Regions from separate parts of the Nonomuraea fuscirosea genome, predicted to be linked through region 2. Evidence: riboswitches for the same ligand, from Rfam matches in the RefSeq annotation. Region 2 holds a riboswitch; the other holds the start of a gene.

Region 1 (4,193 bases), 2.4 Mb from region 2:
GAGGCCGCGAAGCCGCCGGAGATCAGGGGCGGCGGAGGGCGGTGAGGGTTTCGTCGGCCCATTCGAGGCCGGCCCTGGCCTGCGCGATCCCCAGGTTGAGCGCGTACTGGCCGAAGACCCCGGCCGGTTTGCAGTCCAGCGACGCCAGCCGTTCCGCGAAGCCCGCCCTGATGCGTTCGATTACCTCGATCGCCTCGTCCCGCTCCAGCAGCGGCAGCAGGAACGCCTGCAACGCGATCTCGCTGCGGATCGTGGACGCCGGCACGTGCTCGACCATCCATCCGCGCAGCTGACGCCGCCCCTCCTCGGTGACCGTGTACGTCTTGCGCCCTCGCGCGCCCTCCGCCTCGGCCCGCACGAGCCCGTCGGCGGCCATCTTGACCAGCTCCGGATAGATCTGGGTGTGCCCGGCCTGCCAGACGTGGTTGAGCGAGAGCTCGAACTTCTTGGTGAGGTCGTAACCGCTCGCCGGGCCGACGGCCGACAGCAGCCCGAGCAGCGCGATCCGTAGGGACATGACCGCCAGCATAGCGACGGCTTGACATGTAAGCTCTTACATATCACTCTTCACATGTGAATACTGACACGAAGCCGGACGGGCTCGTCCTCCTCGCCGCGCTCGGCGGGATGTTCCTGGCGATGCTGGACCAGACGATCGTGGGCACGGCGCTGCCGCGCATCACCACGGAGCTCGGCGGCAGCACGCTCTACACCTGGGTCGTGACCGCCTACCTGCTGACGTCCACGGTCACGGTGCCGCTCTACGGCAGGCTCTCCGACCAGCACGGCAGGAAGCCGCTGCTGCTGATCGGCATGGTGGTCTTCGTGGCGGGCTCGGCGCTGTGCGGGGCGGCGCAGGACATGGGGCAGCTCATCGCGTTCCGCGTGTTGCAGGGGCTGGGGGCCGGCGCGCTGCTGCCGCTGTCGATCGCGCTGGTGATGGAGATGTTCCCGCCGAGCAGCGGCAACGGCGGCCGCGTGCAGGGGGCGCTCGGCGGCGTGATGGGGCTGACGTTCCTGGCGGGGCCGTTCCTCGGCGGGCTGTTCACCGACCAGGCGAGCTGGCGCTGGGCCTTCTACGTGAACGTGCCGCTGGGGCTCGCGCTGATCGCCGTCGTCGTGCTGCGGCTGCCGAACCGGCGGGGGACCGGCGGCGGGCGTCCCGACTACGCGGGCATCGCGGTCTTCACCGTGGCCATCAGCGCGCTCCTGCTCGGGCTGACGGAGAAGGGCATGGACGGCCACACGTGGACCGACACCGCCGTGGCCGGGCCGATCGGGTTCGCGCTGGCGTCGCTGGTGGTGTTCGTGCTGGTGGAACGGCGGGCGGCCGATCCGATCATGCCCATGGGCCTGTTCGCGAACCGGACGTACACGCTGGTCATGGTGACCTCCTTCTTCACGGCCTTCTGCATGTACGCCGGCGTCGTCTTCCTGCCCCGCTACTTCCAGGAGGCGCTGCGGTTCAGCGCCACCGAGTCGGGCCTGCGGATCTACCCGCTGACGCTGGCGATGGTGCTGGGCAGCGTGCTCATGGGCGCGCTCATGTCCAGGACGGGCCGGTACAAGCCGTGGCTGGTCGCCGCGCCGTTCCTGCTGGCGGCCGGGGCGCTGCTCTGCCTGAACCTGAGTGTGGACAGCGGCGGCCTGGCGCTGGCCCTGTGGATGCTGCCGCTGGGGCTCGGGATGGGCCCGATGTTGTCGGGCCTGACCGTGGCCGCGCAGCAGTCGGTCGACCCGGGTCAGCTGGGCACGGCCTCGGCCAACCTCACCTTCTTCCGCCAGATCGGCGGCTCCGTGGCGCTGGCCGTCGGCGGCACCCTCTACACCTCGGAGGTCGCCGCGAGCGCTCCCCTCCACGGGGCGGCCGCGGCCCACGCCTCGGCGGCCGCGCTGGTCGTCCCCGCGCTCGGGATCGCGGGGGCCGTGATCGCGCTGGTGGCGCTGGTGGCGCTGCCCAACCGGCGGCTGCGGCCGCCTTCTGTGCCACAAGGCAAGGTCGAGGCCGGTTTCGCGTCGTAAGCGGTGTCATGCGAAGCTGTGACTGTCCCCAACACCTTGGAGGTCCTCATGGCGGATACACCGGAGCCGGAAGTCAGCGAAACTCCCGAGGACGAGATGAAGCGCAAGTTCCGTGAGGCACTGGAGCGCAAGCGCAACCAGGCTGCGGGCGCGGGCGCGGGTGGCAGGGGCGTCGACCCTTCGAAGATCCACGGGGCGCACGGTCCGGCTGCGAGTAAGAGATCGTTCAGGCGCAAGAGCGGCGGCTGAGGCGAAAAATCCGAGGGGGTACGGCATGCCCGTGCCCCCTTCTTCATTCCCTGACGAAGGTAGATCTTTCGACCGGTTTGTGATGGAACGTTTGCGTATGTCCGTTTGCATAGTTAGAGTAACGGCCATTACCAGCCGGTGACCTAGTCCTTACCCACAGGGACAGCCGACTGGCGCCGAATCCCGAACCCAGGGAACCGGGGACCCACCTCATGGGGTGAATCCGGCCACCACGCCGGTAGGGCATCTCCACGCCCGAACCCGTCAGCTAACCCGGTAGGTGTGATGGAGAGGACGAATCACCCCATGCAGCAGCGCGTCGTACCCCCGGACCGCATGCCGGCCGCCTACTAGAGCGGCCCCCTTCTCCCAAGGCTCGTCAATTTGCGCCCCGCGTAGCGACGTCAGGTGATTTTCCCCGCTACGTGCCATTCCCCCATGGGCGCAACTCCCTGTCCCCTCGCGAAGGGTTTACCTTTTCATGTCTGCCCGTTCTGGCCTGCGTTCCCTCACCCTCCTCACCGCAATCGCCATCGGTACGCTGACCATCGCCGGCCCGGCCGCTCACGCCGAGACCGGCACGGACGAGAAGGTCCTGCTCAAGGGCTCCACCACGGCCTCGTACTTCTGGGACGACGCCTCCGGCCGCGCCGGCGACACCGGCCTGCCCGCCAGTGGAAAGCCCATGCAGAAAGGGCTGGCCGCCAGCCCCAGCTGGCCCCTCCTGACCGAGGGGTACGTGATGTACAAGGGCAAGAAGATGCCCTTCTTCGTGGGCGACCGCGGCCCCGGCGAGCCCTCCAACCGCGGCATCATGCTCGACCTCGACGCCAAGACCTTCGCCGAGCTGACCGGCGGCCGGTTCAACTCCAGCACGCTGGGCGTGGACGGCGTCGGCGGCCAGGGACACATCGAGATCGACTACGTCATCACCAAGTGGGGCGACGGCATGGGCAAGAAGAATTACCCGGTCCCCTTCTCGACCGGCGCGTGGGGCGAGCGTGACCGCAACCCGGCCACCCCGCCGCAGAACTGACCCGGACGCCCACCTTTGCGGAGTCAGGACCAGAATGTCATTCTGGTCTCCGTGACCAACCGCGCAGCCGCGAACGGCATCGACATCGCCTACGAGAGCTTCGGCTCACCGCAGGGCCGGCCCCTGCTCCTCATCATGGGCCTGGGCGCCCAAATGATCCAATGGGACGAAGGGCTCTGTGAGCTCCTCGCGGAGCAGGGGCACCACGTCGTCAGGTACGACAACCGCGACGTGGGGCTGTCCACCCACTTCCACGACGCGGGCGTGCCCGCGGCGGGAGCCCCCGCCCCCTACCTGCTGGACGACCTGGCCGACGACGCCGCGGCCCTCATGGACGTGCTCGGCTGGCCGTCCGCCCACGTGGTGGGGGCCTCGATGGGCGGGATGATCGCCCAGGCGCTGACCATCCGCCATCCCGGGCGGGTGCTGACCCTGACCTCGATCATGTCGACCCCCAATCCGTCCGTCGCCCCGCCCACGGAGGCGGCCTCCTCGGCGCTCATGGGCCGGCCGCCCGCCGACCGCGAGACGGCGCTGGAGCAGGCGGTGGAGCGGTGGGCGGTGATCGGCTCGCCGGGCTACGAGCTGGACCGCGAGCGGATCGTCGAGCTGGCCGGGCGCGCCTTCGACCGCAGCTTCGACCCGGCGGGCACGGCCAGGCAGTTCGCCGCCATCATGGCCTCGGGCGATCGTACGGAGGGGCTGAAGGGGGTCCGCGTGCCGACGCTGGTGCTGCACGGCGAGGCCGACCCGCTCGTGCCCGTGGCCGGCGGCCGGGCGACGGCGGCGGCCGTCCCGGGAGCGCGGCTGGTGACCTACCCCGGCATGGGGCACGACCTGCCGCGCGAGCTCTGGCCCGCCTTCGCCGCGGAGATCACCAAGCTCA
Region 2 (4,193 bases):
GATCCTCGCCACCAACCGCTGCCACCACTCCGCCAGCGGAGCCGGAGCGCCGGGCGGCTGGACGCCGACCGGCTGGCCGTAGGGCTGCCCGTAGCCGGGCTGCCCGTACTGCTGCGGCTGACCGTAGCCCTGCTGGCCGTAGGCCTGCTGCTGGTCGTAGCCCTGGCCGTAGCCGGGCTGCGACTGCTGCTGCTGACCGTAGCCCTGCTGACCGTAAGCCTGCTGCTGGTCGTAACCCTGCTGCCCGTACTGGGCCTGCTGGCCGTAGTCGGGCTGGGACTGCTGCTGCTGCCCGTAACCCTGCTGCTGGCCGTAGCCCTGCTGCTGGCCGTACTGGTCCTGGCCGGACTGGGGCTGCTGGCCGTACTGCGGCTGCTGACCCGACTGGGGCTGCTGGCCGTAGCCCTGCTGCCCGTACTGCGCCTGCTGGCCGTAGTCGGGCTGGGACTGCTGCTGCTGTCCATAGCCCTGCTGCTGACCGTACTGGTCCTGCTGGCCGTAGCCGGGCTGCGACTGCTGCTGCTGACCGTACTGCGGCTGCTGACCCGACTGGGGCTGCTGGCCGTAGCCCTGCTGCCCGTACTGCGCCTGCTGGCCGTAGTCGGGCTGGGACTGCTGCTGCTGTCCATAGCCCTGCTGCTGCCCGTAGCCCTGCTGCTGACCGTACTGGTCCTGCTGGCCGTAGCCGGGCTGCGACTGCTGCTGCTGTCCATAACCCTGCTGCTGACCGTGCTGGGGCTGCTGCTGGCCGTATTGCTGTTGCTGGCCGTAGCCCTGCTGGCCGTAGCCGGGCTGGGACTGCTGCTGCTGTCCGTAGCCCTGCTGCTGACCGTACTGGGGCTGCTGCCCGTAGGCGTCGTCCGCCCGGTAGCCGACCACAGTGACGTCGGGATCGGGCTCGCCGGGATGGCGGCCCGAGTTCTGCTGCCCGTAAGGGGTGCCGGGGGCAGAGTTTTCTCCGGAGTCGTCCTGTGGATACGGCGGCTGTCCGGTGCTCACCGTGTCACCTCGCTTCGAGTGCGCATGTGGCACGTGTCAGGACACATGCCTGTGCTGCCCAACGTATCGACATAGGTATCAACAATCACCTTTCCATCTGGTCAAGGTCCGCGTCACCCGATGTCAGATGGAGCAGCATGCGGGTGTTGCCCAGGGTGTTCGGTTTGACGTGTTCCAGGTCGAGGAACTCCGCCACGCCCTCGTCGTAGGAGGCGAGAAGTTCGGCGTACACCTCGGGTGAGACGGGGGTGCCCTGAATCGGGCGAAACCCGAGTCTCGCGAAGAAATCGACCTCAAAAGTTAGACAGAATACACGCCGCAGACCCAGATCCGTCGCCTGCTGTATCAGCGCCGAGACGATCCGGTGGCCGACGCCCATGCCCCGGCACTCGGGATCCACGGCCACGGTGCGGACCTCGGCGAGGTCCTCCCACAGCACGTGGAGCGCGCCACAGCCGACCACCTGCCCGCCCCGCTCGGCGACCCAGAACTCCTGCACGTCTTCGTACAGGGTCACCGTGGCCTTCTCCAGGAGCCGCGAGCCCGCGCCCGCGTAGGTGTCCACCAGCCTCCTGACCGCGCGCACGTCCGGCGTGCGGGCACGCCGGACCACCACCGCGGTCTCGGGCATCGTCAGTTCGGCCACCTGCTCCATGGCTCTCCAGAGTACAGATGTCATTACGGCTCGGCCCTAACTGCCATGTCCCGGCCCATCCTGTTACATGGGCCGGTCATATGGGCGCGCCCCTGGCGCCGGCCCCGCGGGCGCGGCGGAAGCAAGGGCAAAGGGGACATAAAGTCGCTTCTGTACGAGGGGGCACGAGATCACCTTGTGACCCTTCGGTTGTGAAACCTCTACAGACTCGGCAGTTCTGGTTGAGCACGAACCCGGAGTGCATTAGTGTCCTGCGACGATGTCCCCCACGTGTCGCAACGTGAGAGACACGCCCAATTCCCGCGAGGGAAGCCGGGGACCCGCCGGTGACGACCCCCATCGTCACCACTGGGGTGAATCCGAATCGTTCGGTAGGGCTGCTCCGGCCCGAACCCGTCAGCTAACCCGGTAGGCGTCCATGAGAGGAGCTGGTTGGTGAAGCGCACGCACCACGGTGGGGGGAAGACGGCGGGCAAGCACGCCCGCCCTCCGGAACGGTCTCGGCGGCCGCACCGCTTCGGTGTGGTGAGTGTCACGATCGCCGCGTTCCTCATCGCGATCCCCGTCGGTTCCGCGTCCGCCGATCCCAAACCCTCGCTCAAGGAGCTGGCCAAGCGGGTCGAGAAGATGCACACCGAGATCGAGACGCTGAGCGAGCAGTACAACGGCCAGCGGGAGAAGCTCAAGACCGCCAAGAAGGCCGCTGAGGCCGCGAAGAAGACCCTGGCCACCAGTGAGGCCGATCTCGCCGCCAAGCGGGCCAAGGCCGCCATGCTCGCCGAGAACGCCTACATCACGGGCGGCCTGGGCCGGGTGCTGGCCTTCACCACCTCCAAGGACCCCGACACCTTCCTCGACCGCGCCGCCACCACGTACGTGCTGGAGCAGCAGCAGGGCGAGGCGGTCAACGCCGTCACCAAGGCCAGGGCGGCCGCCGAGCGGGCCAGGGCCGGCGCCAAGTCCCGCATCGACGAGGTCGAGCAGCTCGTCGACGAGCTGGGCGGCAAGCGCGACAAGATCACCAAGCTGGTCACCAAGGTCGAGAGCAACCTGTTCAGCCGGGCGCTGGGCGAGGCCGGACGGCCCGGCACCCGCGCCACGCGCGTGGACCTGCCGATCGTCGGCGCCGGCAAGGCGGCCCAGGCCGCCCGCTGGGCGCTCACGCAGCAGCTCAAGCCGTACGTCTGGGGCGCCGAGGGGCCGAGCTCCTACGACTGCTCCGGCCTCGTCATGGCCGCCTACCAGAAGGTGGGCATCTCACTGCCGCACTACACCGGCAGCCAGTGGACGGCGGGCCGGCACGTCACCCGTTCGGAGATGCGCGTCGGCGACCTGGTCTTCTTCTACGGCGACCTGCACCACGTCGGCATCTACCTGGGCGGCGGCATGATGGTGCACGCGCCGCGGACCGGCGACGTGGTGCGCATCGCCTCGCTCGCCAACCGGCCGTTCGCCGGCGCCGTACGCATCGCCGACTGAGCCCGTACCCACGCCCGTACCCGCCGCCGCGGGCGCCCCTCGCCCGTCGCTAGATCAACTGGCGGCGGGCCGCCCAGGCGACCGCCTCGATCGCCGTGGCCACGCCGATGCGGTCGCAGATACCCCGTAATCTTCGGCGTACCGTACGGCCACTGATGTCAAGACGTCTGCCCACCCGGTCGACCGTGACTCCCTTGGCCAGCTCCGCCAGCAACGCAAGGTCGGCATGGCTCAACTCAACGCCTTCCGTGAGCAAATCCATCGGGAGCCCTCCCCCCCAACAGCTGAACTTGGGCCTCTCAAGCGGGCCGAAGTCGCTCCTCGCAGACGGTAAACGCATCCTGGAAAGGTCGTCAAGCATGACAATCCGCGCTCTTGACGAGCGCTATTGACATGATCCGATATATATGACGCACTCGCGATATGTCGCCAATGATCGTCGTACGATGAACGACGTCATCGAGCCTTCCGGCAGGCCGGGATCCGGCAATGACGAACGCGGCGGACGCGCTGGGTTTTGCTCCATTCGACCGCGAATTTCTGCGTGATCCTTATCCCCGTCTCCACGAGACGCGCGCGCGGGCCACGTCGTTCCGCACGCGTGGCGGGATCACTCGCAGCCACCACGCGCGACCCTGGTCCGCGATCCCGGCTCCGGCCGCGGCGCCGCGCCCGTGGAGAACGCAGCCGCAGGTCAGCAGGCCGTGTCCGTCCTGTGGACGGACCCGTCCGACCACACCGGGCTGCCCGCCCCGGCGAGCAGGGCGTTCACTCCCCGCATGTTCCAGCGCCCGCGCCCGCGCGTCGAGACCGCCACCGCCGGCCCGATCGTCGCGCCGCCCGGCGGGAGCGGCCTCATGTCCGCTCCGGCCCGGCCACTTCCGGTCATGGTGATCAGCGAGGGGCCCGAGGCGCCCCAGGAGGACCACGGACGCTGCCGCGGCTGGAGTGAGATCCTGGCGCGCAGCCTTGACCCGATGCTTACAGCGGAGCTCGGATCGGAAACCGGGCAGGCCCAAAGGGAGTTTCGCGACCACTTCCGCGAGCTCGCCGCACTCCG

Evidence for each region. Region 2 has a riboswitch for cyclic di-AMP ahead of OIE67_RS45990 (C40 family peptidase). Riboswitches for the same ligand answer to the same signal wherever they lie in the genome.
Region 1: it holds a riboswitch for cyclic di-AMP, as region 2 does, so the genes downstream of both, OIE67_RS02130 (hypothetical protein) here and OIE67_RS45990 (C40 family peptidase) in region 2, are expected to answer to the same signal.

Annotation. Positions count from the first base shown of each region.
Region 1 is NZ_CP109074.1:458,203-462,395, forward strand. Features, by position in the region: gene OIE67_RS02115 (PadR family transcriptional regulator) at 23-517, opposite strand; gene OIE67_RS02120 (MDR family MFS transporter) at 574-2,022, shown strand; gene OIE67_RS02125 (DUF5302 domain-containing protein) at 2,071-2,271, shown strand; cyclic di-AMP (ydaO/yuaA leader) riboswitch at 2,436-2,569, shown strand; gene OIE67_RS02130 (hypothetical protein) at 2,753-3,307, shown strand; gene OIE67_RS02135 (alpha/beta fold hydrolase) at 3,359-4,193, shown strand, end outside.
Region 2 is NZ_CP109074.1:10,017,856-10,022,048, forward strand. Features, by position in the region: gene OIE67_RS45980 (RDD family protein) at 1-999, opposite strand, end outside; gene OIE67_RS45985 (amino-acid N-acetyltransferase) at 1,085-1,654, opposite strand; cyclic di-AMP (ydaO/yuaA leader) riboswitch at 1,935-2,084, shown strand; gene OIE67_RS45990 (C40 family peptidase) at 2,090-3,133, shown strand; gene OIE67_RS45995 (LuxR C-terminal-related transcriptional regulator) at 3,183-3,395, opposite strand; gene OIE67_RS46000 (hypothetical protein) at 3,828-3,992, opposite strand.